Regions from separate parts of the Mycobacterium sp. 050134 genome, predicted to be linked through region 1. Evidence: riboswitches for the same ligand, from Rfam matches in the RefSeq annotation. Region 1 holds a riboswitch; the other holds the start of a gene.

Region 1 (15,790 bases):
CGAGGAGAACGAGCAGAACCAGTCCAGGTCCGCTTTCTGAGACTGGCCAGCGGTGGCCTCGTGCAGGTTCCACGCGCCGTACACCTTCGGCGCCCAGTCGCGGTCGACCAACTCGTCGGTGATGTTGGTCAGGGTCGCGTCCTCGACCACCGCGGCCGCGTGCAGCACGCCGCGCAACGGCAGCCCGGTTGCGGTCGCCGTGGCGACCAGTCGCTGCGCGACGTCGGCCTGGGCGATGTCCCCGCACTCGACAATCACGTCAGAACCTATCGCTCGGACGAGCTCGATCGTTTCAAGCGCCTTCTGCGTGGGCTCCGACCGCGAGGTCAGCACGATCCGTCCCGCACCCGCGGCGGCCATCTTCTCGGCCAGGAACAAGCCCAGGCCGCCCAGACCACCGGTGATGATGTACGAGCCGTCACGACGGAACACCGGGGCCTGCTCGGGCGGCAGGACCACGCTGCTGCGTCCGGCCTGCGGGATGTCGAGGATGAGCTTGCCGGTGTGCTCGGCCGCGCTCATCACCCGGATCGCCGTGGCGGCCTCGGCCAGCGGGTAGTGGGTGCTCTCCGGCATCGGCAGCTTGCCCTCCGCCGTCAGCCGGTAGACCGTGCTCAGGATTTCGCTGGTCTCCGCCGGGTGGCTGACCGACATCAACCCGAGGTCGACACCCCAGAACGCGAGGTTGCGACGGAAGGGGAAGAGGCCGAGCTTGGTGTCCCCGTAGATGTCGCGCTTGCCGATCTCGACGAACCGCCCACCCAACGCGAGCAGTTTCAGCCCGGCCAGCTGCGCGGCACCCGTCACCGAGTTCAGCACGATGTCAACGCCGTAGCCGTCGGTGTCCCGGCGGATCTGGTCGGCGAACTCGACGCTGCGCGAGTCGTACACGTGCTCGATGCCCATGTCCCGCAACAGCTGTCGGCGTCCCTCGCTCCCGGCCGTGGCGAAGATTTCCGCACCCGCGGCGCGGGCGATCGCGATTGCCGCCTGCCCGACGCCACCCGTTCCGGAGTGGATCAGGACCTTGTCGCCGGCCTTGATGCGGGCCAGGTCGTTCAGCCCGTACCAGGCGGTGGCGTGCGCGGTGGTGACCGCCGCGGCCTGCGCGTCGGTGAGCCCCTCCGGCAGCTTCGTGGCCAGCCGCGCGTCACAGGTGACGAACGTGGCCCAGCAGCCGTGGGGCGACATGCCGCCGACGTGGTCGCCGACCTTGTGGTTGGTGACATCCGGCCCGACGGCCGACACCACGCCCGCGAAGTCGGTGCCCAGCTTCGGCAGGATCCCGTCCAGGCTCTGGTAGCGGCCGAAGGCGTTGAGGACGTCGGCGAAGTTGATGCTCGACGCCGTCACGGCGACCTCGATCTCGCCCGGGCCCGGGGGGACCCGGTCGAACGCCGCGAACTCCATCGTCTGCAGGTCACCGGGCATCCGGATCTGCATCCGCATGCCGTCGTTCTCGTGGGCGGCGATGGTGGTCTGCCGCTCCTCGGGACGCAGGGGGGAGGGGCACAGGCGCGCCGTGTACCACTCGTCGTTGCGCCAGGCGGTCTCGTCCTCGTCCGGGCCGACCAGGATCAGCTGGCGAATCACCTGCTCGGCACCGGTCTGCTCGTCGACGTCGATGTGGGTGGTGTGCAGGTGCGGGTGCTCGGCACCAATCACCCGCAGCAGGCCACGCAGGCCGCCCTGGTCGAGGTTGGGGACGTCCTCCGGCAACACCGTCTGGGCGTTCCGGGTGATGACGACCAGCCGCGGCGCCTCGCCCTGGATCTCCGGCAGTTCCCGCGCGATACGCACCAGGTGGCGAACGTACTCACCGGCCCGGACCGGGGAGTCCTCGTCGAGGTTGCCGTTTTTCGGCGAGGTCAGCAGCACCACGCCGGTGAACCCGCCGCGGGCGATCTGGTCGCGCAGCCGGCCGGCCGTCGCCGCGTGGTCGGCATCCTGCGGCCACGACACCGTCGCGCACTCCGCGTCGTGCACCTTCAGCGCGTCGGTGTATGCCGCCGCCACCAGGTCCGCTGAGTCCGCGGTGCTAATCAGCAGCCACGAGCCGGGCTCGGTGGTCGCCACCTCGGGCAGTTGCCGCTGCTGCCATTCGACGGTCAGCAGCCGCTCGTTCATCACCCTGGCGCGCTCGCCGCTCGGCGAAACGCCGGTGCCCATCTGCAGGCCGCGGACGGCCAGCAGCACGGCGCCGTGCTTGTCGAGGACGTCGAGGTCGGCCTCGATCCCGCCACCGGTCGCCGCGGTCACCCGCGAGTAGCAGTAGCGCGCCGCATGCACCGGACCGTGGGTCCGCAGCTCGCGGACGCCCAGGGGGAGCAGCAGGCCGCCCAGGCTGGCACTCGCCACACTGGGGTGAGCGGCCACCGACTGGAAGCACGCGTCCAGCAGCGCGGGATGCACGCCGTAGCTCGTCTGCTGCGTGCGGATCACGCTGGGCAGGCCGATCTCGGCCAGCACCGTAGTTCCGGTGCCCTCGGCGGTGAGCGCGGCGGCCAGGCCCGTGAAGGCGGGGCCGTACTGAATGCCGGCCAGGTCCATGGCGTCGCGGAGGTCGTTGCCCTCCAGGCGGCTCGGGTGTGCCGCGAGCAGCGACTCGATGTCCTGTGCGGCGGGGAACTCCTCGTCCACGACGGACTGCAGCACCGCCGAGGCCCGGCGTGCCTGCACGCCGTCCTCGTTGGTCTCGACCACGAAGTTCAGCGCGCCCGGCACCTCGGCGGTGGCGGTGAGGCTGATCTGGGTCTCCTCGTCGAGCATCAGCATCTGCTCGAAGCGGACGTCGCGGACCGCGGACGCCTCGCCGAAGACGGTGCGGGCCGCGGCCAGCGCCATCTCGCAGTAGGCGGCGCCGGGGAGGGTGGCGGTGCCGTGGACCTGGTGGTCGCCCAGCCACGGCAGCGTCGCGGTCCCGATGTCGGCCTGCCAGACGTGACGTTCCGGTTCCTCCGGAAGGCGCACGTGCTGACCCATCAGCGGGTGCACCGCGACGCTGGACCGCAGCGCGCGGGAGCTGTGGCCCTCGCGGCTCAGCAGCAGCGTCCGGTGCGTCCAGGCCGGCAGGGGGGCGTCGACCAGGTGCCCGTTGGGGTAGAGCACCGAGAAGTCGACCGAGGCGCCCGTCGAGAAGAGGTCACCGACCAGGGAACGCAGGCCGTTGGGCAGCGGCTGCTCGCGCCGCATGGCCGCCAGGGCCGCAACGGTCATGTCCAGGCTGCGGGCGGTCTGGTCGACCGCGTGGGTCAGCAGCGGGTGCGGAGACAGCTCGCCGAACACCCGGAAGCCGTCCTCCAGCGCGGCCTGCACCGCCGCGGAGAACCGAACCGTGTGCCGCAGGTTGTCGACCCAGTAGTTGGCGTCGCAGTACGGCTCCTCGCGGGGGTCGAACGACGTGGCCGAGTAGTACGGCACCTCGGGGGTCAGCGGCTCGATCTCGGCCAGCACGTCGTAGAGCTCGTCGAGGATCGGGTCGACCTGCGGCGAATGCGACGCCACGTCGACGGCCACCTCACGGGCCATCACCTCGCGCGCCTCCCAGGCCGCCACCAGCTCGCGGACCGTGTCGGTCGCGCCGCCGATCACGGTGGACTGCGGGGACGCGACCACCGCCACCACGGCGTCGTTGACGCCGCGCGCCATCAGCTCCGAGAGCACCTGCTGCGCCGGCAGTTCCACCGACGCCATCGCGCCGGAGCCGGCGATCTTCGTCATCAGCCGCGACCGGCGGCAGATGACCCGCACGCCGTCCTCGAGCGAGAGCGCCCCCGCGACGACGGCGGCGGCGGACTCACCCATCGAGTGGCCGATGACCGCGCCCGGCTGTACGCCGTAGGTCTTCATCGTGGCGGCCAGGGCGACCTGCATGGCGAAGATGGTCGGCTGCACGCGGTCGATGCCGGTGACTTTCTGCGGCGCGGTAAGCGCCTCGGTCACCGAGAAGCCGGACTCGGCGGCGATCAGCGGCTCGATCTCGGCGATGGTCGCGGCGAAGGTGGGCTCCTTCGCCAGGAGGTCCGCGCCCATCGCGGCCCACTGCGAGCCCTGTCCGGAGAACACCCAGACGGGGCCGCGCTCCTCCTGGCCGACGACCTCGGAGTAGATGGCGTCGCCGTTGGCGACCTCGCGCAGCGCCGTCAGCAGCTCGGCGTTGTCGCGGGCGAGCACGGCCGTGCGCACCGACCGGTGCCCACGCTTGCGGGCGAGGGTGTAGGCCAGGTCGGGCGTCGCCACGGTCCGCGCGTGCGCCTCGACCCAGTCCGCAAGCTTCGCGGCGGTCTCCTGCAACCCCTCGGCCGACGAGGACGAGAGCGGGAAGAGCATCGCGTCGCTGCTCGGGCGGATAGCCGCGCCGTTGCGGACGAGCGGCTCGGGAGCTTGCTCGACGATGGCGTGTACGTTGGTGCCGGAGATGCCGTACGCCGACACGGCCGCCCGCCGGGGTTGGGTGCCCTCCAGCGGCCACTGCGTGGTCTCCTGCGGCACGAACAGTCCGGTCTCGACCCGGGCCATCTCGTCGGGCAGGGCCTCGAAGTGCAGGTTTTTGGGCACCACACCGTGCTGGACGGACAGGACGGCCTTCATCAGGCCGAGCGCGCCGGCGGCGGCCTGGGTGTGACCGAAGTTGGTCTTGGAGGCGCCCAGGACGCAGGGGCTTCCCTTGCCGTATACCGCGGCGGTGCTTGCGTACTCGATGGGGTCGCCGACCGGGGTGCCGGTGCCGTGCGCCTCCACCAAGCCGACGGTGCCGGCGTCGACGCCGGCCGCGGCCAGTGCGGCGCGGTACACCGCGGCCTGCGCCTCGCCCGACGGCATGGCGATGTTCGGGGTGTGGCCGTCCTGGTTGGCCGCCGTCGAGCGGATGACGCCCAGGATGCGGTCGCCGTCGCGCTGAGCGTCCGGCAGGCGCTTGAGCAGCAGCATGACGCAACCCTCGCCGGACACGAACCCGTCGGCCTTAACGTCGAACGCGTGGCAGTGCCCGGTGCCCGACAGCATGCCGCCCGCGGACGCGGAGACGGACCTGCGCGGCTCCATCATGACGTTGACGCCGCCCGCGAACGCGAGCTCGCTCTCGCCGTCGTTGAGGCTGCGGCAGGCCTGGTGGATGGCGTAGAGGCCCGACGAGCACGCGGTGTCCACCGTGGAGGCGGGACCGTGCACTCCGAGCGCGTAGGCCACGCGCCCGGATGCCATGCAGGAGATCGTTCCGGGGTTTCCGTAGGGCCCGTCGAACGCATCGGTCGCTGCATGCACGAATTGGTAGTCGCCGTAGTTCAATCCGACGAACACGCCGGTGGCGTCGGCGATGGTGTCCTTGGTGAGGCCGGCGTGCTCCATGGCCTCCCACGCGGTCTCCATGAGCAGCCGGTGCTGCGGATCCATCGCGGTGGCTTCTTTTTCGGTGATGCCGAAGAACTCGGGGTCGAAGTCGCCGACGGCGTCGAGGAACGCGCCCCACTTACATACCGATCGACCGGGAACGCCCGGTTCCGGGTCGTAGTAGTAATCGACGTCCCAGCGATCTGCGGGGATTTCCTTGACAAAGTCATCCCCGCGCAACAACGCTTCCCAAAAGAGGTCAGGGGAGTTGATGCCCCCCGGCAGCCGGCATGCCATCCCGATGACAGCTACCGGAGTCACTCCTGCCCTATCCACTTTCCTTCACCTCTCCTTGCCTATCCCCAAGTTCCTATCACTGCGGCCAGCTCTTATCAGGGCTTCCGAAAATATCGCCGAGTTTTTTTGTCACACCTGCGAAGTCCCGCGACGTCGCAGGGAAACCCACCGACCCCCCCACGGAACCGAACCGTAAGAAGCTGGCGCGATCAGCAGCGTAGCGGCTTAGCTCGGCACGCGTGGAAAAATCGGGCGGACGTACAAAAATTTAACAGGCCTCCAACCGCCGGTGGGCAGATCAGGGGCCAAATTCGGTTGCTTGATGGCCGCGTCTCAACCGCTACGCCTGCGTTACATTTGCGTTATAGTCGCAGCTTAGAGCCGTTGCGCCCCAAGGCTGTCCGCGTCGCCGGGGTGCCCCATTGGATTTTGCTCCACGGAAAGTACCGGCGGGGATATCCATGGCCCGGCTGTGTGACGCAAAACACCCCCGTTCGTCATGAAACGACGTGGCAGCGCGCGAGTGTCTAGGTTTGCTAACTGTCACCCCGGAAGCGCCCGAAAGGGGTTAGGCAGCGGTAATTACACACGCGTGCAAACGCTGCGTCGGAGATGCCGAATGAGGTCATGCTAGAGCTTTGTGCGAATCCCCGTGTGGGAATCGATGAAATCTCTAGGATCGCAAGTTAAGCGGCATGCCGTCGGCGCCCGGGAGGCGTCCGCCGGCCTTGACGGTGCGGCCGGGCGGGGCTAAGCGCCTCGCCGCCAATCTCATTCGGGTCGCGGCTTCCCACGGCGGATTCGGCGGCGTCCTTTCGCATTGCGGCCCATGCCGTTTCGCCGGGCGTCCGGCGCCGGCCGACTTGCGCCACGATTGCGGCTTCCCGGGGAACGCGCCACGCGGAATGCTCGGGGCATGACAACACCGCGCGTACCGCCGTTGCCGCTCGACGAGGCCAAGGCCGCCGCCGACGAAGCCGCTGTGCCGGACTACATGGCCGAGCTCAGCATCTTCCAGGTGCTGCTGAATCATCCGCCGTTGGCGCGTGCGATCAACGACCTGCTCGCCACCATGTTGTGGCACGGGTCACTCGACCCCCGGTTGCGGGAGCTGGCGATCATGCGGATCGGGTGGCTCACCGGATGCGACTACGAGTGGACGCAGCACTGGCGCGTCGCGTCGCGGTTGGGTGTGACGCACGACGACCTGCTCGCAGTGCGCGACTGGCCGTCCCACGCCGGATTCGGGGCGGCCGAGCGGGCGGTGCTGGCCGCCACCGATGACGTGGTGCGCGACGGCCTGGTCAGCGAGCGCAGCTGGGCCGCCTGTGACCGCGAACTAGGCGGTGACGCAACGGTTTTGGTCGAACTTGTCACCGCGATCGGGGCGTGGCGCATGGTGGCATCGCTGTTGCGCAGCCTCCAGGTTCCGCTGGAGGAGGGGGTGTCGAGCTGGCCGCCGGACGGCCGCGCGCCGGAGGTGGACTGACACGGTGGGCGGGCCGGCGGTGACCGGTCGCGATGCACGTGACGATGGCGGCCCGCGGTGCTGATTGACTTATCAGTCAGTAACTCCTAGCGTCGTGCGAATGCGTACCCGAGTCGCCGAAATGCTCGGCGTCGAGTTCCCGATCTGTGCCTTCAGTCACTGCCGCGACGTGGTCGCGGCCGTCACCAACGCGGGCGGTTTCGGAATCCTCGGCGCCGTCGCCCACAGCCCCAAGCGGCTCGAGAGCGAGCTAGCCTGGATCGAGGAGCAGACGGGTGGCAAGCCCTACGGGGTCGACCTGCTGTTGCCGCCCAAATACGTTGGCGCCGAACGGGGCGGGATCGACGGCAAGCAGGCGCGTGAACTCCTGCCCGAGGAGCACCGCACCTTTGTCGACGACTTGCTGGACCGTTACGGGGTCGCGGCGCCTGCCGATGAACGGCGCGCGTCGTCCGGTGGGCTCAACATCTCGCCCAAGGGCTACGAGCCGCTGCTCGAGGTGGCCTTCGCGCACGACATCCGGCTGATTGCCAGCGCGCTCGGCCCGCCCCCGGCCGACCTCGTCGAGCGCGCCCACGAGCGTGACGTGCTGGTGGCGGCCCTGGCCGGGACGACGCGCCACGCGCAGCGGCACGCGGCGGCCGGCGTGGACCTGATTGTCGCCCAGGGGACCGAGGCCGGCGGCCACACCGGCGAGGTGTCGACCATGGTCCTGGTTCCCGAGGTGGTCGACGCCGTCGCGCCCGTTCCCGTGCTGGCCGCCGGCGGGATCGCCCGCGGCCGCCAGGTCACCGCCGCCCTAGCGCTGGGGGCGGAGGGCGTGTGGTGCGGGTCGGTGTGGCTGACCACCGAAGAAGCCGAGACGGCGCCGGTGGTGAAGGAGAAGTTCCTGGCCGCCAGCTCGTCCGACACCGTGCGGTCGCGGTCGATGACCGGCAAGCCGGCGCGGATGCTGCGGACGGCCTGGACCGAGGAGTGGGAGCGGCCCGACAGCCCGGCGCCGCTGGGCATGCCGCTGCAGAGCGCCCTGGTGAACGAGCCCCAGGTGCGCATCAATCAGGCCGCCGGCCATCCGGGGTCCAAGGCCCGCGAGCTGGCGACCTACTTCGTCGGGCAGGTGGTGGGGTCGCTCGACCGCGTCCGGCCCGCTCGCGCGGTCGTGCTCGAGATGGTCGAGGAGTTCATCGACACCATCGGGAAGCTCGAGAGCCTGGTCGAGAGGTGACCGCCGGCGCCGGGCGACGCCGCGCGGTGAGCGAGGAGGACAAGTCGCAGCGGCGCGACCAGATCATGGCGGCCGCCAAAGAGGTCTTCGCACGCAAGGGTTTTCACGAGACCACGATCGCCGACATCGCCAAGCAGGCGGGTCTGGCCTACGGCTCGGTCTACTGGTACTTCCAGTCGAAAGACGAGTTGTTCCACGCGTTGATGGCGGTGGAGGAGACGGCCCTGCGCGAGCACATCGCTTCCGCGCTGAGCGGAGTCGTGGGAACCGATGGCAGCGAGGCCACGCTGCGCACCCTGCTGGAACGGTCCGTGCTCGCGACGCTGGAGTACTTCGAAGCCGACAAGGCCACCGCGAAGCTGCTGCTCCGCGACCCCTACGCGCTGGGGGAGCGATTCGAACGGCACCTGGGCGGGATTTACGAGCGGTTCATCGACCATCTGGAAACCTTCGTCGTCACCGCTCAGGAGCGCGGCGAGGTCGTGGCCGCCCCGCCCAGGATGGCGGCGTACTCGCTGGCCGCGCTCGTCGGGCAGCTGGCGCATCGGCGGCTGAGTACCGACGACGGCGTCACCGCCGCTCAGGTCACCGACTTCGTCGTCGCGCTGGTTCTCGACGGCCTGCGCCCGCGGGCGGACGAGTTGGCCACCTGACGGCCGGGGGGGAAAGCCCGCGGCCCCGCGAGTCATAAGCCATTGCGGGTCTGGTCGGCGTGTCGTCGCAGGCGGTTATGTGTCGTGGGCGTGGATTGGCGCGGCCGCGAGCCGCAAAGCTGGCCGTCGCCTGTGGGCATGCTTACGACCAGGTAAAGATCGTGGAACACGCCTCGGAGGAGTTTGACCTCACCAGAGCCGTCGTGCATTATCGGTCGGGTATGCACCTCGTTAGGTGAGGCGTCTACACGAATACAGGCCACTGACCCCGAACGTCGAAAGACGCCCCGGGTCAGGACAGCTCCTCCCGGCTTAAGGGTTGAGCCCAGGTGGCTTCCGGGTTACCGGACACGTCGTGTAGTGCCAAAGCTCTGACGAGAGGGGTGCGGATCTCCGGCGTTCGCCGGGTTTCGTTCTCCTGCGTGTACGTGTGCGGATGACCGCATGCGCCGTGACCGTGAGGAGGTGAGGGACACATGAGTTCCAGCGATAGTCCGGACCGAAGTCCGAGCTGCGTCTCGTCCCGATCCGGTCTCCGGCACGACGATCTGCTCTGAGTCGTCGATCCGCTTGCGCGCCAAGCGGTCCGGGATCGGAACCGACAAGGGACGGGACGCGTCAGTCCTGTTAGTCCCCAACGGAAATCCGTCTAGGAGGTCATCATGACCGCAGTTCTGTTCGACGAAGTGGTCACCGTAGCGCCCGCCCCCGTGCTGACGGTGGTGCGCGACTCCGACACGCTTCCCGCCCAGGCGCCCAAGAAGGGCAGCCGCCGCGTCCACAACACCCCCGGCGACCCGCTGGTGGAGGGTGCGACCCGCCTGCTGAGCATCCCGCTGCGCCACCTGTACGCGGCGCTGTGGCGGGTCGGGGTGCTCGAAGTCCAGGCCTGAGCGGGTCTTCGATGGGCAGCGAGCAATCGATGCTCCGAGGGGCCACCCGAACGCAGGTCCGCCTGAGGTCAGGTGACCCCTCGGAGCGATCGTTCACCGATTTGCGGCATTCACTAGAATTGATCCAGCGGCGTCGATCCGGCCATCACCGGGGAGCCTTCGGAAGAACGGCCGACACGGCTCAGTAGAACCGAACGGGTGGGTCCGTCACAGCCCGAGTCGAGCGGCCCCGCGCGAGTGGGGCAAGCGGGGTGGTACCGCGGCGCTCGCGCACATCGCGCGTCGTCGTCCCCGGCCAAAGGCTTTGGGGCGCAAAGGACGCAATCGTGACCGACAACGCTGACCGCGAGGACTCCGTTCGGGCCTACCCGAAATTGGCCGGGGGGGCGCCGGACTTTCCGGCGCTCGAGCTCGAGGTGCTCGACTACTGGGCGCGCGACGACACGTTCCGTGCCAGCATCGCCAGGCGTGACGGCGCCCCGGAATACGTGTTCTACGACGGGCCCCCGTTCGCCAACGGGCTGCCGCACTACGGGCACCTGCTCACGGGCTACGTGAAGGACATCGTCCCGAGGTACCGCACCATGCGCGGCTACAAGGTCGACCGCCGCTTCGGCTGGGACACCCACGGGCTGCCCGCCGAACTCGAGGTCGAGCGCCAACTCGGCATCACCGACAAGTCGCAGATCGACGAGATGGGGATCGCGGCGTTCAACGACGCCTGCCGGGCCTCGGTGTTGCGCTACACCGACGAGTGGCAGGCGTATGTGACGCGCCAGGCGCGGTGGGTCGACTTCGACAACGACTACAAGACGCTCGACCTGCCCTACATGGAGTCGGTGATCTGGGCGTTCAAGCAGCTGTGGGACAAGGGCCTGGCGTACGAGGGCTACCGCGTGCTGCCGTATTGCTGGCGCGACGAGACCCCGTTGTCCAATCACGAACTGCGGATGGACGACGACGTCTATCAGAGCCGCCAGGACCCCGCTCTGACCGTCGGGTTTAAGGTGGTCGGCGGTGAGCTGGACGGCGCCCACCTCCTGGTGTGGACGACCACCCCGTGGACGCTGCCGTCGAACCTCGCGGTGGCCGTCAACCCCGATGTCACCTACGTCGAGATCCGAGTGGGCGATCGTCGATTCGTGCTGGCGGAGCCGCGGCTGGCCGCCTACGCGCGCGAGTTCGGGGACGAGCCCGAGGTTTTGGGCACCTATCGCGGGACGGACCTGCTGGGCACGCGGTACCTGCCGCCGTTTCCGTATTTCGCGGATACCGCCAACGCCTTCCAGGTCCTGCCCGGCGATTTCGTGACCACCGAGGACGGCACCGGCATCGTCCACATGGCGCCCGCCTACGGCGAGGACGACATGGCGACCACCGACAAGGTCGGCATCGTGCCGGTGACACCGGTTGACGCGCGGGGCCGCTTCGACGCCACCGTCCCGGATTACCAGGGGCAGCACGTCTTCGCGGCCAACGCACAGATCATCCGCGACCTGAAGAGCGGCGGTGGCCCGGCCGACGCCAACGGCGCGGTCCTGGTGCGCCACGAGACATACGAGCACCCCTACCCGCACTGCTGGCGCTGCCGCAACCCGCTGATCTACCGGGCGGTTTCGTCATGGTTTGTTGCCGTCACGGAATTCCGCGACCGCATGGTCGAGCTCAACCAACAGATCACGTGGCATCCCGACCACGTCAAGGACGGCCAGTTCGGCAAGTGGCTGCAGGGCGCCCGCGACTGGTCGATCTCGCGAAATCGCTACTGGGGTACGCCGATTCCGGTGTGGAAGTCCGACGACCCCGCCTATCCGCGCATCGACGTTTACGGCAGCCTGGCCGAACTCGAGCGCGACTTCGGCGTGCGTCCGACCAATCTGCACCGGCCCTATATCGACGAGCTCACCCGTCCGAACCCCGATGACCCGACCGGCCGCAGCAGGATGCGGCGCATCCCCGACGTGCTCGACGTCTGGTTCGACTCCGGTTCGATGCCGTACGCCCAGGTGCACTACCCGTTCGAGAACGAACAGTGGTTCGACACCCACTACCCGGGGGACTTCATCGTCGAGTACATCGGCCAGACCCGCGGCTGGTTCTACACCCTGCACGTGCTTGCCACCGCCTTGTTCGACCGTCCGGCGTTCAAAACCTGTGTGGCACATGGGATCGTACTCGGGTCAGACGGGCAGAAGATGAGCAAGTCGCTGCGCAACTACCCCGACGTCAGCGAGGTGTTTGACCGCGACGGCTCCGACGCCATGCGCTGGTTCCTGATGGCCTCGCCGATCCTGCGCGGCGGCAACCTCATCGTCACCGAGCAGGGCATCCGCGAGGGCGTGCGGCAGGTGCAGCTGCCACTGTGGAACGCGTACAGCTTCCTGGCGCTCTACGCGCCCAAAGCTGGCGCCTGGCGCACCGATTCGACGCACGTGCTGGACCGCTACATCCTGGCCAAGCTGTCCGACCTGCGCGACGACCTGACCAACGAGATGGAGGCCTGTGACATCTCCCGGGCCTGCGAACACCTGCGCCTGTTCACCGAGGCGCTGACCAATTGGTATGTGCGCCGGTCGCGTTCGCGCTTCTGGGAAGAAGATCCCGAGGCCATCGACACGCTGCACACCGTGTTGGAGGTGACGGCACGGCTGGCCGCCCCGCTGCTGCCGTCGGTCACCGAGATCGTCTGGCGTGGCCTGACCGGCGGGCGCTCGGTTCACCTCACCGACTGGCCGGACAACGGCGTGGTGCCCGCCGACCCCGACCTGGTCGCCGCGATGGACCAGGTCCGCGAGGTGTGCTCGGCCGCGTCGTCGCTGCGCAAGGCCAAAAAGCTGCGCGTCCGGCTGCCGCTGCCGAAATTGACTGTGGCGGTCGATGATCCGCGGCGACTGGAGCCGTTCGTGGACCTGATCGCCGACGAGCTGAATGTCAAGTCCGTCGAGCTGACCGACGCCATCGACGCCTACGGCCGTTTCGAGTTGACCGTCAACGCCCGCGTGGCGGGGCCACGCCTGGGCAAGGACGTGCAGGCCGCGATCAAGGCGGTCAAGGCCGGCGAGGGCGTCGTCAACGCCGACGGCACCCTGACCGCGGGCCCGGCGGTGCTGCAGCCCGAGGAGTACAGCTCACGGCTGGTGGCCGCCGAGCCCGAGTCCACCGCCGCGCTGGCCGACGGCGCGGGCCTGGTCGTGCTCAACGGCACCGTCACCCCGGAGCTGGAGGCCGAGGGCTGGGCGAAGGACCGCATCCGCGAGCTCCAGGAGCTGCGCAAGTCGACCGGGCTGGACGTGTCCGACCGGATCTCCGTGGTGATGGCGGTGCCCGCCGAGCGCCTGGGCTGGGCGGAGACCCACCGCGACCTGATCGCGGGGGAGATCCTCGCGACCGGCTTCGAGTTCGGGGAACCGGCGGACGGGGCCGAGATCGGCGACGGTGTGCGGGTGAGCATCGCCAAGGCGTGACGGTCGGTCAGCCCCCGTTGCGGGTCGCCGCGGCGGCCAGCGTGACGTAGTGCATGGTGAAGCCGCCGCCGATCGAGTCGAGCGCGGCCGCCACGGGCTCCAGCACGGTCGCGACCTGGTCCGGGGCGAGCTGGGTGAGCGTGCCCATGGTCGGCAGGTGGTCCAGCCATTCGTTGCGGCTGTAATGCCGCTCCCATTCGAACCGCCACTGCTCGGGTTCGCCGAACTCGCCGGTCGCCCGGACGCCCTCGAGGGCCCGCCGGAGATTGCCCTCCTGCAGGTCGAAGGCGGGATTGCCCACCTCGCTGCCGTCGGACGCCCGGTGCTGCAGCGGCGCGTCGGGCGCCACCCGGTGCAGGGCCTCGTCGAAGGCGTCGCCGACCTCGCGCGGCGGGTCGAAGACGTGCCAGTACACCGCCAGCAGCCCGCGCGGGCGCAGCACCCGCGCGGCCTTTTCGGCGCCCCGCACGGGGTCGACCCAGTGCCAGGCCTGCCCGGCGACGACGGCGTCGAAGGTGCGGCCCCTGGCGTCCCAATCCTCGAACTTGCCGACCTCCACCTCAATCCCGGTGCTCCGGGCGAAGTCCGCCATTCGCGCGTCCACGTCGACGCCCAGCACCGTGCGACCGGCCGCCCGGTACTGCCTCGCCCCGATGCCCGTGCCGCAGCCGACATCGAGGAACTCGACCCCGGGGCTGGCGGCGACGACGCGCTGGATCAGCGCCTCGGGATAGCTCGGGCGCGCCCGGTCATACCGCGCGGCGTCCACCCCGAAGGACTCCGCCACGTCCCGGAGCCGGTACAACTCCGGTGAAGATGAGGGTTCAGGTGACATTGCTAGCACTCCGTCCTACGGCCCCGTCCGGTCCATCGGCGCCGGACACACCCTCCACATTACGAAATGCGTTTTCCAGCAAACGATTCCGCGGATGATGTGGCCCGCGCGGCGCGGTACGCCGCGACGGGCGACGGGCCGGGCCTAGCATTCCCCAGTGTGGAGTCCCGCTGGGTGCTGCACCTGGACATGGATGCGTTCTTCGCGTCCGTCGAGCAACTGACCCGACCGACCCTGCGGGGGCGGCCGGTGCTGGTCGGCGGGCTGGGCGGACGCGGTGTGGTGGCAGGCGCCAGCTACGAGGCCCGCGTGTACGGGGCGCGGTCGGCCATGCCGATGCACCAGGCGCGCCGGCTGATCGGCGTCAGCGCTGTGGTGTTGCCGCCGCGCGGCGTGGTCTACGGGCTGGCCAGCCGGCGGGTCTTCGAAACGGTGCGCGCCATGGTGCCCGTCGTCGAGCAGCTGTCCTTCGACGAGGGCTTCGCCGAACCGCCGCAGCTCGCCGGGGCGTCGGCCGAAGAGGTCGAGGAGTTCTGCGAAGGCTTGCGGGGCCGGGTGCGCGAGGAGACGGGCCTGACCGCCTCCGTCGGTGCGGGCTCGGGCAAGCAGATCGCCAAGATCGCGTCGGGCCTGGCCAAGCCGGACGGCATCCGGGTGGTCCGACGGGCCGAGGAACGGCTGCTGCTGGACGGGCTGCCGGTGCGGCGGCTGTGGGGGATCGGCCCGGTCGCCGAGGAGAAGCTGCACCGGCTCGGGATCGAAACGATCGGGCAACTGGCCGCCCTGACCGACGCGGAGGCGGCCAACATCCTGGGCGCGACGATCGGCCCCGCGCTACACCGCCTGGCGCGCGGCATCGACGACCGGCCCGTCGCCGAGCGGGCCGAGGCCAAGCAGATCAGTGCCGAGTCCACCTTCGCGGTCGACCTCGGCAGCCTCGAGCAGCTGCACGAGGCCATCGGCCCGATCGCCGAACACGCGCACCAACGCCTGCTGCGCGACGGGCGCGGCGCGCGGACCGTGACGGTGAAACTGAAGAAGTCCGACATGAGCACGCTGACCCGTTCGGCCACGCTGCCGTATGCGACGACCGAACCCGGCGCGCTCGTCGCCGTGGCCCGCCGCCTGCTGCTCGACCCCCGCGAGATCGGGCCGATTCGCCTTCTCGGCGTGGGGTTTTCGGGGTTAAGCGACGTGCGGCAGGAGTCGCTCTTCCCGGACCTCGATCTGGCGGGTGACCCGCTGGAGAGCCAGCCCCCAGAAACCGCGACCGAGGCGATGTTCGCCCCGGCGCGGGAACCGGGGTGGCCGGTGGGAGGCGATGCGGGGTGGCGGGTGGGAGATGACGTCGCGCACCGCGAATTCGGGCACGGCTGGGTGCAGGGCGCCGGCCATGGAGTCGTCACGGTGCGCTTCGAGACCCGCTCGTCTGGGCCGGGACAGGCCCGGACGTTCGCCGTCGGCACCGACGAGCTGGTCAAGACCAACCCCGTCGACTCCCTGGACTGGCCGGATTACGTCGGCGTCCTGCAGGCCCTGGAGGCCGCCGTCGACTCAGCCCCACCGGCCGATGATCTCGGCGACCGGTAGTTGCGCAGCCAGCGCG
Region 2 (7,385 bases), on a different contig from region 1:
GCCCGGTTGCAGGGACAGCTCGGCCACCAGCTGCTCCAGGCGGGCCGGGGTGTGGCCGTCCATCAGCAGGTGCGCGGTCAGGGTGATCTCGTCGTCGGTCACGTTCCCGGTATGGATGCCGCGGAGCGTGATGTCGTTGCCGGTGAGGTGCTGCACGATCTGGGCGCGGGCATACTTCTCCGTTTTCGGCCGGCACACCACCTGAACTAGGTAGGGGCGCAGGCTCTCGTCGTCGTCGCCGCTGTTGTCGTGGTCGATCAGCCGGCCGAGCGGGCGCCCGAACAGGTGGATGGCGATGACGGTGGCGGTGCCGATCAGTGTGAAAACGAGGTGGCCGGAGGCGGCCAGCACTCCGATCGCGGCCGAACACCACAGGGTGGCCGCGGTGTTGAGGCCGCGAACGTTGACGCCCTCGCGCAGGATCACCCCGCCGCCCAGGAACCCGATGCCGGACACCACATAGGAGGCGACGCGGGTGGGGCTGCTGTCTTCGGTCGCCGCCGCGTACAGGACGAACAGCGTCGCACCGCCGGCGACCAGCGCGTTGGTCCGCAGGCCGGCCCTGCGTGCCCGCCACTGCCGTTCGAACCCGATCAGCGAGCCGCAACCCACCCCGACGGCGAGCCGGATCGCGAAATCGGCGACGCTCAACGTCTGCATGCAGCGCACCCCTTTCCGCCCGCCGCCGGCTTCCAGCAGTCGGTCCGGACAAGCGCGGGCGGCTTGGATCGGCGCAGCTAACCACTCCCGGGTGAACGGCAGGTGGCTCCCGCGCTAGCCGGGTCGACTCTCGGCCACGTCCGCGACACCCGCGCGCAGTGCAAGCCGGGTGTCGCGCCGTCAGTTATGCCTTCGAGAGCTGGTGCGGACAGTAGAACTTCGCGGCGATCATGGCGAAGTTCGACGCTTGTTCCATGTCCATTCCGGGGTTGTGGGTCTTCACGTCATGCACGAGCTCCAGACCCGATTCTCCGTTGTTGAGGCACGAGCAGACCGCCTTGCCGGAGTTTATGACGGCGTCGGGGCTGGCGTAGGTCATGCCTACTTGGTGCAACGCCGCCAAGAAGCCCGCGTCGTCGCCGGCCGGCGGCGGGGGGTCGGCGTATGCCGGCGCCGCGAGCGCGATCGCGGCGGCCGTTCCGAGCAATGCCAAAAGCAATCTCATAACTGACCATCCTCCAATTGCTTTGTCCACTAACCTATTTGCGCGTCCGTGGGGACGACCTGGGGCTTGTCGCCCTTCTTCAGGTGCACCGCGTGGATGCCGGGCTTCTTCGCCAGCTGCTCGAGCAGAGCGTCGAGGCCCTCTTGGTCGACGTTGTGGTGTTGCACGCTCTCCGGTTTCTCAGAGATCTGCGCGACAATCTTCTTGAGCTTCTCCGGGGAGTGCGCGTCCTTGAGTTCCTTCATCGGCTTGACGCGGCCGCGGACGCCGTTCCGGCTGAACGCGTTCGGGGCCCCGGCGCCCAGGGCGCTGCCGAGCATTCCCGCCACCGACATCGAGCTGAGCAAACCGCCCTGGCCGAGCGCCGCCGCGGGCACCGCTTCCGGCCCGGTGGCGGACAGGGCCGCGGCGACCGTCCGGATGGTCGGCGTCGCCGCGGCCCAGCTCGGCGGGACGGAGAGCTTGCCGACCAGGGTGCCGGCGTTGCCCATGCTTCCCGTGACGGCATTGAACAGCGTGCCGCGGGTGAAACCGGCGGCCCCGAGCCCGGCGCCCAGCGCATCCTTCGGCAAAGCGCCGTAGGCGATGGGCGGGGCGAACTTGAGGAACTGCGAGACGGGGAAGTTGATCAGCAGCCCGATGTCGTTGAAGCCGGTGGTGAAGCTCAACGGCACCTTCACCGCGTTGTACAGGTTTGTGTAGAGGGTCGACGCGCCGGCCCCGAACAGAGAGTTCAGCAACCCGTTCAGGGTGGTGGTGTAATCGGTGCTGAGGTTCGACAGCGTGGCCAATATCGGGTTCCCCACGCCGAGCGGATTCAGGGCCTGGGTGAGCAGCGTCCCCACGTTGCCAAGCGGGCTCGCGGCCGCCTGGGTCACGGCGGCGGCCTGATTGGCCAACCCACCCGCGTTGGTGATCTGAGGCGCCTCCTGGAACGGCGTGACGTTGGCGGCGGCCGCCGACGAGCCCGCGTAGTCGTCCATGGCCACCGCGTCCTGCACCCACATCTCGGCGTACTGAATTTCCGTCGCCGCGATCGCCGGGGTGTTCTGCCCGAAAACGTTGGTCGCGACCAACTGGGCCAGCAGGGTGCGGTTGGCCGCGATCTCCGTCGGCGGAACGTGGGCGGCGAAGGCCGTCTCGTACGCGGTGGCCGCCGCGGTGGCCTGCGCGGCGGCCTCGGCGGCCTGCGCGGCGGTGCCCTGCATCCACGCGAGATAGGGCGTCACCGCGGCCGCCATGTTGAGCGAGGAGGGCCCGGTCCATACCCCGGTGGTCAAGCCGTCGACCACCGACGAATACGAGGACACCGTGGATTGCAGTTCGCCGGCCAGCGCCTCCCAGGCCGCCGCCGCGGCCCGCATCGAGGCGGACCCCGGCCCGTCGTACATCCTGGCGGAGTTGAACTCCGGGGGGAACGCAGCGTAGATCATTTCTGTACCCCTTGCCTGGTGACGCGTGCCTGGGTGGATGGTGTTGGGCGGATGTGGGTCGGCACGGCGCTCAGTCCTCAAGTGCCGGGATCACGATGATCGTGGCGGTGGCCGGGTCGGCCTCGGCGACGATGCCACCGAGCGAGCCCATCGCGGCCGCGCCGCTGCCCGCGGGCTGGAAGGCGACGGCGCCGACCGCCCGACCGGCCAGGCTCGACAGGGCCATTTGGCTGAAGACGCCCTCTTCGCCGGCGAATGAGGTAGCGGAGGCGGCGGCGTTGGCGGGTAGCACTTGGGCGAGCGTCTTGATCGTCGGCGCAGCCTCGGTCCAGCCCTGCGGGACGGACATGCTGCCGACCAGGGCCGACTTGCCCATTGAGCCCGAAATCGGTGTGACGGCCGAGCTGAGCATCGGCTTCACCGCACTGGCGCCCTGGGTCAGCGGTGCGAGGGCCCCCGAGATTGCCTTCGGCCCGGCGAGGTAGGCGGCGGCGCTCTGCCCGTTTTGGCCCCACGCGTATGCCTGCCCGAATGACAGGAACGGGCCGCCGGGGATGGAGCTGAGGCCCTGGAGTGAATAGGGGCCCGAGGCGATAGTGCTGAAAATGTTGTTCCACGCCGTCAGATCGGCCTGCAACCCGGCGGGGAGCGGCGGCAGATTCACCAGCTGCGGCAGGTCGAGTCCCGCCAACAGATTTCCCGACGTGGTGGGCGAGTTCAGCAGCCCGCTCCCCAGGCTTTGCAGCGCGGTCGGTAGCGAGTTGATGAACTGGGAGAGCTCCGTGCCGATGTCCGCCGCCGGGGTGGCGGTGGCCTGACTGGCGGCCGCCGCCTGCATCGGCGCCGCCGCACTGTTGGTGGTCTGGGGCGGTTCGACGAACGTCTGGAGCTGGGTTGCCCCCGCCGATGAGGTGGCGTAGGCGTACATCGCGGCGGCGTCCTGGGCCCACATCTCCATGTACTGCGCTTCGGTGGCCGCGATCGCGGGGGTGTTCTGCCCGAGGAAGTTGGTGGCGACCAGGGCCATCAGGAGGGCGCGGTTGGCGGCGATGACCGGCGGCGGCACCGTCGCGGCGAAGGCGGTCTCGTAGGCCGCTGCAGCGAGCTTGGCCTGGGAGGCAGCCAGTTCGGCCTGGGTGCTGGTGGTGTTCATCCACGCCACATATGGCGCGGCCGCCGAGGCCATCGCGATCGAGGAGGGACCGGTCCACGGGCCGGCGGCGAGACCCTGAATGGTGGCTCCGTAGGAAGCCGCCGTCGACTGCAGCTCCGAGGCTAGGTCGTCCCATGCGGCCGCGGCGGCCAACAGCGGCCCCGATCCGGCGCCGACATACATCCGGCCCGAGTTGATCTCCGGCGGAAGCGCCCCGAAATCAAACATCGATATCCTCCACTCCCCTCAAGTGGCCGCCATGGTAGGCGCGGCTCAACCGCTCCTGCCGCATCGGCGCCAAAGGTCTAATCAAATCCATCGAAACGGTTCCGCCGAGTGGCGGTAACGCCTCGACCTCCTTATTGGACGAAATGCTGATGACCGCCCCAATCCCCGTTCCGTGCGGGCATCGACCAATGTAGCGGCCATCGTGGCCGAACGGTATTCGCATTACATTCCTCTGCAGTAATCAAAAAGTAAAAACTAAATGTCACGATCTCAGCATCGGGTGTGAGGATTGTGCGTCTTAGTTACTTTCGGATCAGCTGAAGGTCCTGTTCAACGGCCAGAGTCAGGCGCAAAGTCGACGAGCATCGAGACGCTCGTCACATAACTGAATTGCGTGTGAGTTCACGCGAGAGCCGTCGCTTCTGCCGGTTCTCGTTAATAGGCCTTTAACGTCGCTAGTAATTGGACAGTGCGCCCATTCCCGGCGACCTCCTATTTCGACATATAGAAAGAAATCGGCTCATTCGACGTGCGTAAAATTGCACCGATGCGCACCCGGTCAAAATTGGCCGAAAACATCGGCGCCAATGGTGTCGTGGCGAGGGCGGATTGCGTGCCGCCCCCCTGGAAGCGACGTGCCGCTACTGCCGGCCGCTGCGGTTGGGTTGCTCTAAACCACTGACCCGACCGCCATAGGCCATCCGGCGACGCCGCCCCCAGCGCGCACGGTGGCGCAGCGGGCGTCGGCATCGCCAAGTTGATGGTTAAAAGTCATCCCCTGCTCCCATGAATTTCACCTAGCGTACGCATCCATAGCTGCCGTAGCACTGGTTAGCTGCTGGACGTTTACTGTGAGCGCAATACGACTCGTTTGCGGTGGTAGGCGCCCTTAGGCGCGATCGGGCGGGGCGTCGCTGGGTGATCGAGATGTTGCGGAGAGCGTTCAAGCCGCCCGACCTCAGAGACACTCATCCCGCCCGCGCGATGGCCTAGCCGGCGGCGGGTGGGCGGGTGACGAAACTGGGCCGGAAGCCGTACTGCGGTATGGCGCGGCCGTACGGTTGGCCGCCGATGGACCCGATCGGCGTACCGGGTGCCCCGTCGTCACGGCGGCGGGCGGCGCCACCATCGGTGTGCCGCCGCAGAGGACGCCGCGTATCCGTACATTGCGGCCGCGTCCTGGGCCACATCTGGCTGTACTGGGCCTCCGTCGCGGCGATCGCCGGGGTGTTCTGCCCCAGGACGTTGTGGCGATCAGCGCCATCAACTGGGCGCGGTTGGCCGCGATCGTCGGCGGCGGTACGGTCGCGGCGAACGCCGCGTTGTAGGCCGCCGCGGCCGCCACGATCGGGGCGGATCCAACGTCCGAATGCAAACGGCCCGAATTGATTTCGGGTGGCAGCGCCGCGAAGTTGAGGGCCGTGGTCATGGCCGGCCCCTCGACCGGAGGGCGGACGCTGGCGCGGTGAATTGCGTTGCGGGCGCCAGTGATACGGGAACATTCCGGCTCGCTGGTGCGAAACGATTGGCTGCAAACGACATCGGAGTTCTCCTTGCGGCAGGTGAGCGGCCCGCGCCCGGGGCGCGACTGGTCACCGCTGCCCGCGCACGCGAAGAAGCGCGAAAGGTGTCGATAAGTCCTTGCGGAGAATCTATTCAGGCCGCGGGAGAGCAGCCCGGGCCGGATCTCAACGAAATGGTCGTCGATCTGGGATACGGACTGCCGTCGTGACTCATTTCGCGCTCACCTCCTCACGGCCAGGGCATGCGGGGATACCGTAACGCGCACGCGTGGGAGGGGGCACACGGGACAAATACCCGAACACCGCACCCCTCTCGTCAGAGTTTTGGCACCACTCGGCGTATCCGGTGTCGACCGGAAGTCACTTGGGCTCAACCCTTAAGCCGGGAAGAGCTGTCCTGGCCCTGGGCGTCTTTCGACATTCGAGGTCAGTGGTCTGTGTCCATCCAGACGCCTCACCTAGCGAGGTGCACGCAAGGGCCATGCGTGCACCGACCCCATCAATGCGTCAAGCGCGACGGCGACGATCGGCCGATCCGACGGTGCTACCGAGTGCGGCGATGCCACCACACTCCGCGCGTAATCCTCGCCCGCACCAGGGATTTGGTGGCCCCCTAGCCGGCGGCCGGGGGGCGAGGCATCACCGTCACGTTGAATCCGTACCGCGGCCCGTTGCCGAAGTGCCGGCCCGCGTTGCTTACGGCGGGGATGCCCGGCATGCCGGGTACGCCCGCCGGGGTCTCCGGCAGGGCGGTGCTGGTCCAGCCGCCGCCCGAAATCGCCGCGCCCGCATGATTTTCCACCTGGGCGGCCACCGTCCACGCTTGCGGCACGGACAACCGCCCGACCGTCGCCGCCTGGTTGATTCCGGCCGAAACGCCGCCGAACGGAACGTCCGGCATGGCTCCCGCGCCGAGGGGTGCGATCGCCGAACTGTACGGCACGACCGGTGTGCCCAGCGGTGCCCAGCCCGCGTTGCCGGAGCCGGCGCCCATGGGCGGCAACGCGGTGGCCGCCGGGTCCGCGGCGACGGCGACCGCGTTGATGTCGGCCATCGATGCCGTCACGGTCTGCTGCAGGATCGCGGGACTCGTGTAGCCGGCGGAGACGAATCCATTGACGAAGTTCGAGTCCAGGAAGTCCCACAGACTCGTCGGGCCGCCGGCCGCCGGCGTGGCGAGTTGTTGCAACGCTGCCGGGACCGCCGACGCCAACTGACTCAGCGCCTCTTGGGCGCCCGAGGCGGCCGGGGTTCCGGTGGCCTGGGTGACGGCCGCGGCTTGATCGGCCTGCCCCGTCGGATTCGTCGTCTGGGGTGGCTGCACGAACGACTTCAGGTCGGCCGCCAGGGCTGAAGCGTTGGCGTAGCCGTACATCGCCGCAGCGTCCTGCGCCCACATCTCGCTGTACTGAGCCTCCGTCGCGGCGATCGCCGGCGTGTTCTGGCCCAGGAAGTTGGTCGCCACCAACCCCGCAAGCTGAGCACGATTGGCCGCGACGGCCGGCGGAGGCACCGTCATGGCGAACGCGGCCTCATATGCGGCGGCCGCGGACGACGCCTGGGCTGAGGTTTGCTCCGCCTTCACGCCGGTGAGAGTCATCCACATCACGTACGGCGAGACCGCCGCGGCCATGGTCGCCGAGGCGGGGCCCAGCCAGCCCTCGCCAACCAGCCCCGAAATCACGGTTTGATACGACGCCGCCGTCGAATGCAGTTCGGCGGCCAAGCCGTCCCAGGCGGCCGCGGCGGCCAGCAGCGGCGCCGAGCCGGGACCAAAATACATTCGCGCGGAATTGATTTCCGGCGGCAATGCTCCGAAATCCATTGTCGGCCCCCGTCAACCGTTGATAACCGCGGCGGGGGCTTCGCTCCGCGCCGAAAAG

Evidence for each region. Region 1 has a riboswitch for magnesium ahead of SKC42_RS08855 (Rv1535 family protein). Riboswitches for the same ligand answer to the same signal wherever they lie in the genome.
Region 2: it holds a riboswitch for magnesium, as region 1 does, so the genes downstream of both, SKC42_RS16500 (PPE domain-containing protein) here and SKC42_RS08855 (Rv1535 family protein) in region 1, are expected to answer to the same signal.

The regions. Positions count from the first base shown of each region.
Region 1 covers NZ_JAZGLV010000006.1:37,578-53,367, forward strand. The annotation lists gene pks2 (sulfolipid-1 biosynthesis phthioceranic/hydroxyphthioceranic acid synthase) at 1-5,664, opposite strand, end outside; gene SKC42_RS08840 (carboxymuconolactone decarboxylase family protein) at 6,542-7,114, shown strand; gene SKC42_RS08845 (NAD(P)H-dependent flavin oxidoreductase) at 7,215-8,339, shown strand; gene SKC42_RS08850 (TetR/AcrR family transcriptional regulator) at 8,336-8,992, shown strand; M-box (ykoK) riboswitch at 9,213-9,382, shown strand; gene SKC42_RS08855 (Rv1535 family protein) at 9,655-9,885, shown strand; gene ileS (isoleucine--tRNA ligase) at 10,212-13,349, shown strand; gene SKC42_RS08865 (class I SAM-dependent methyltransferase) at 13,357-14,184, opposite strand; gene SKC42_RS08870 (DNA polymerase IV) at 14,344-15,774, shown strand; gene SKC42_RS08875 (asparaginase) at 15,739-15,790, opposite strand, start outside.
Region 2 covers NZ_JAZGLV010000012.1:205,523-212,907, reverse strand. The annotation lists gene SKC42_RS16520 (MgtC/SapB family protein) at 1-660, opposite strand, end outside; gene SKC42_RS16515 (DUF732 domain-containing protein) at 845-1,165, opposite strand; gene SKC42_RS16510 (PPE family protein) at 1,195-2,598, opposite strand; gene SKC42_RS16505 (PPE family protein) at 2,669-3,979, opposite strand; partial or broken gene SKC42_RS16500 (PPE domain-containing protein) at 5,114-5,408, opposite strand; M-box (ykoK) riboswitch at 5,804-5,975, opposite strand; gene SKC42_RS16495 (PPE family protein) at 6,116-7,327, opposite strand.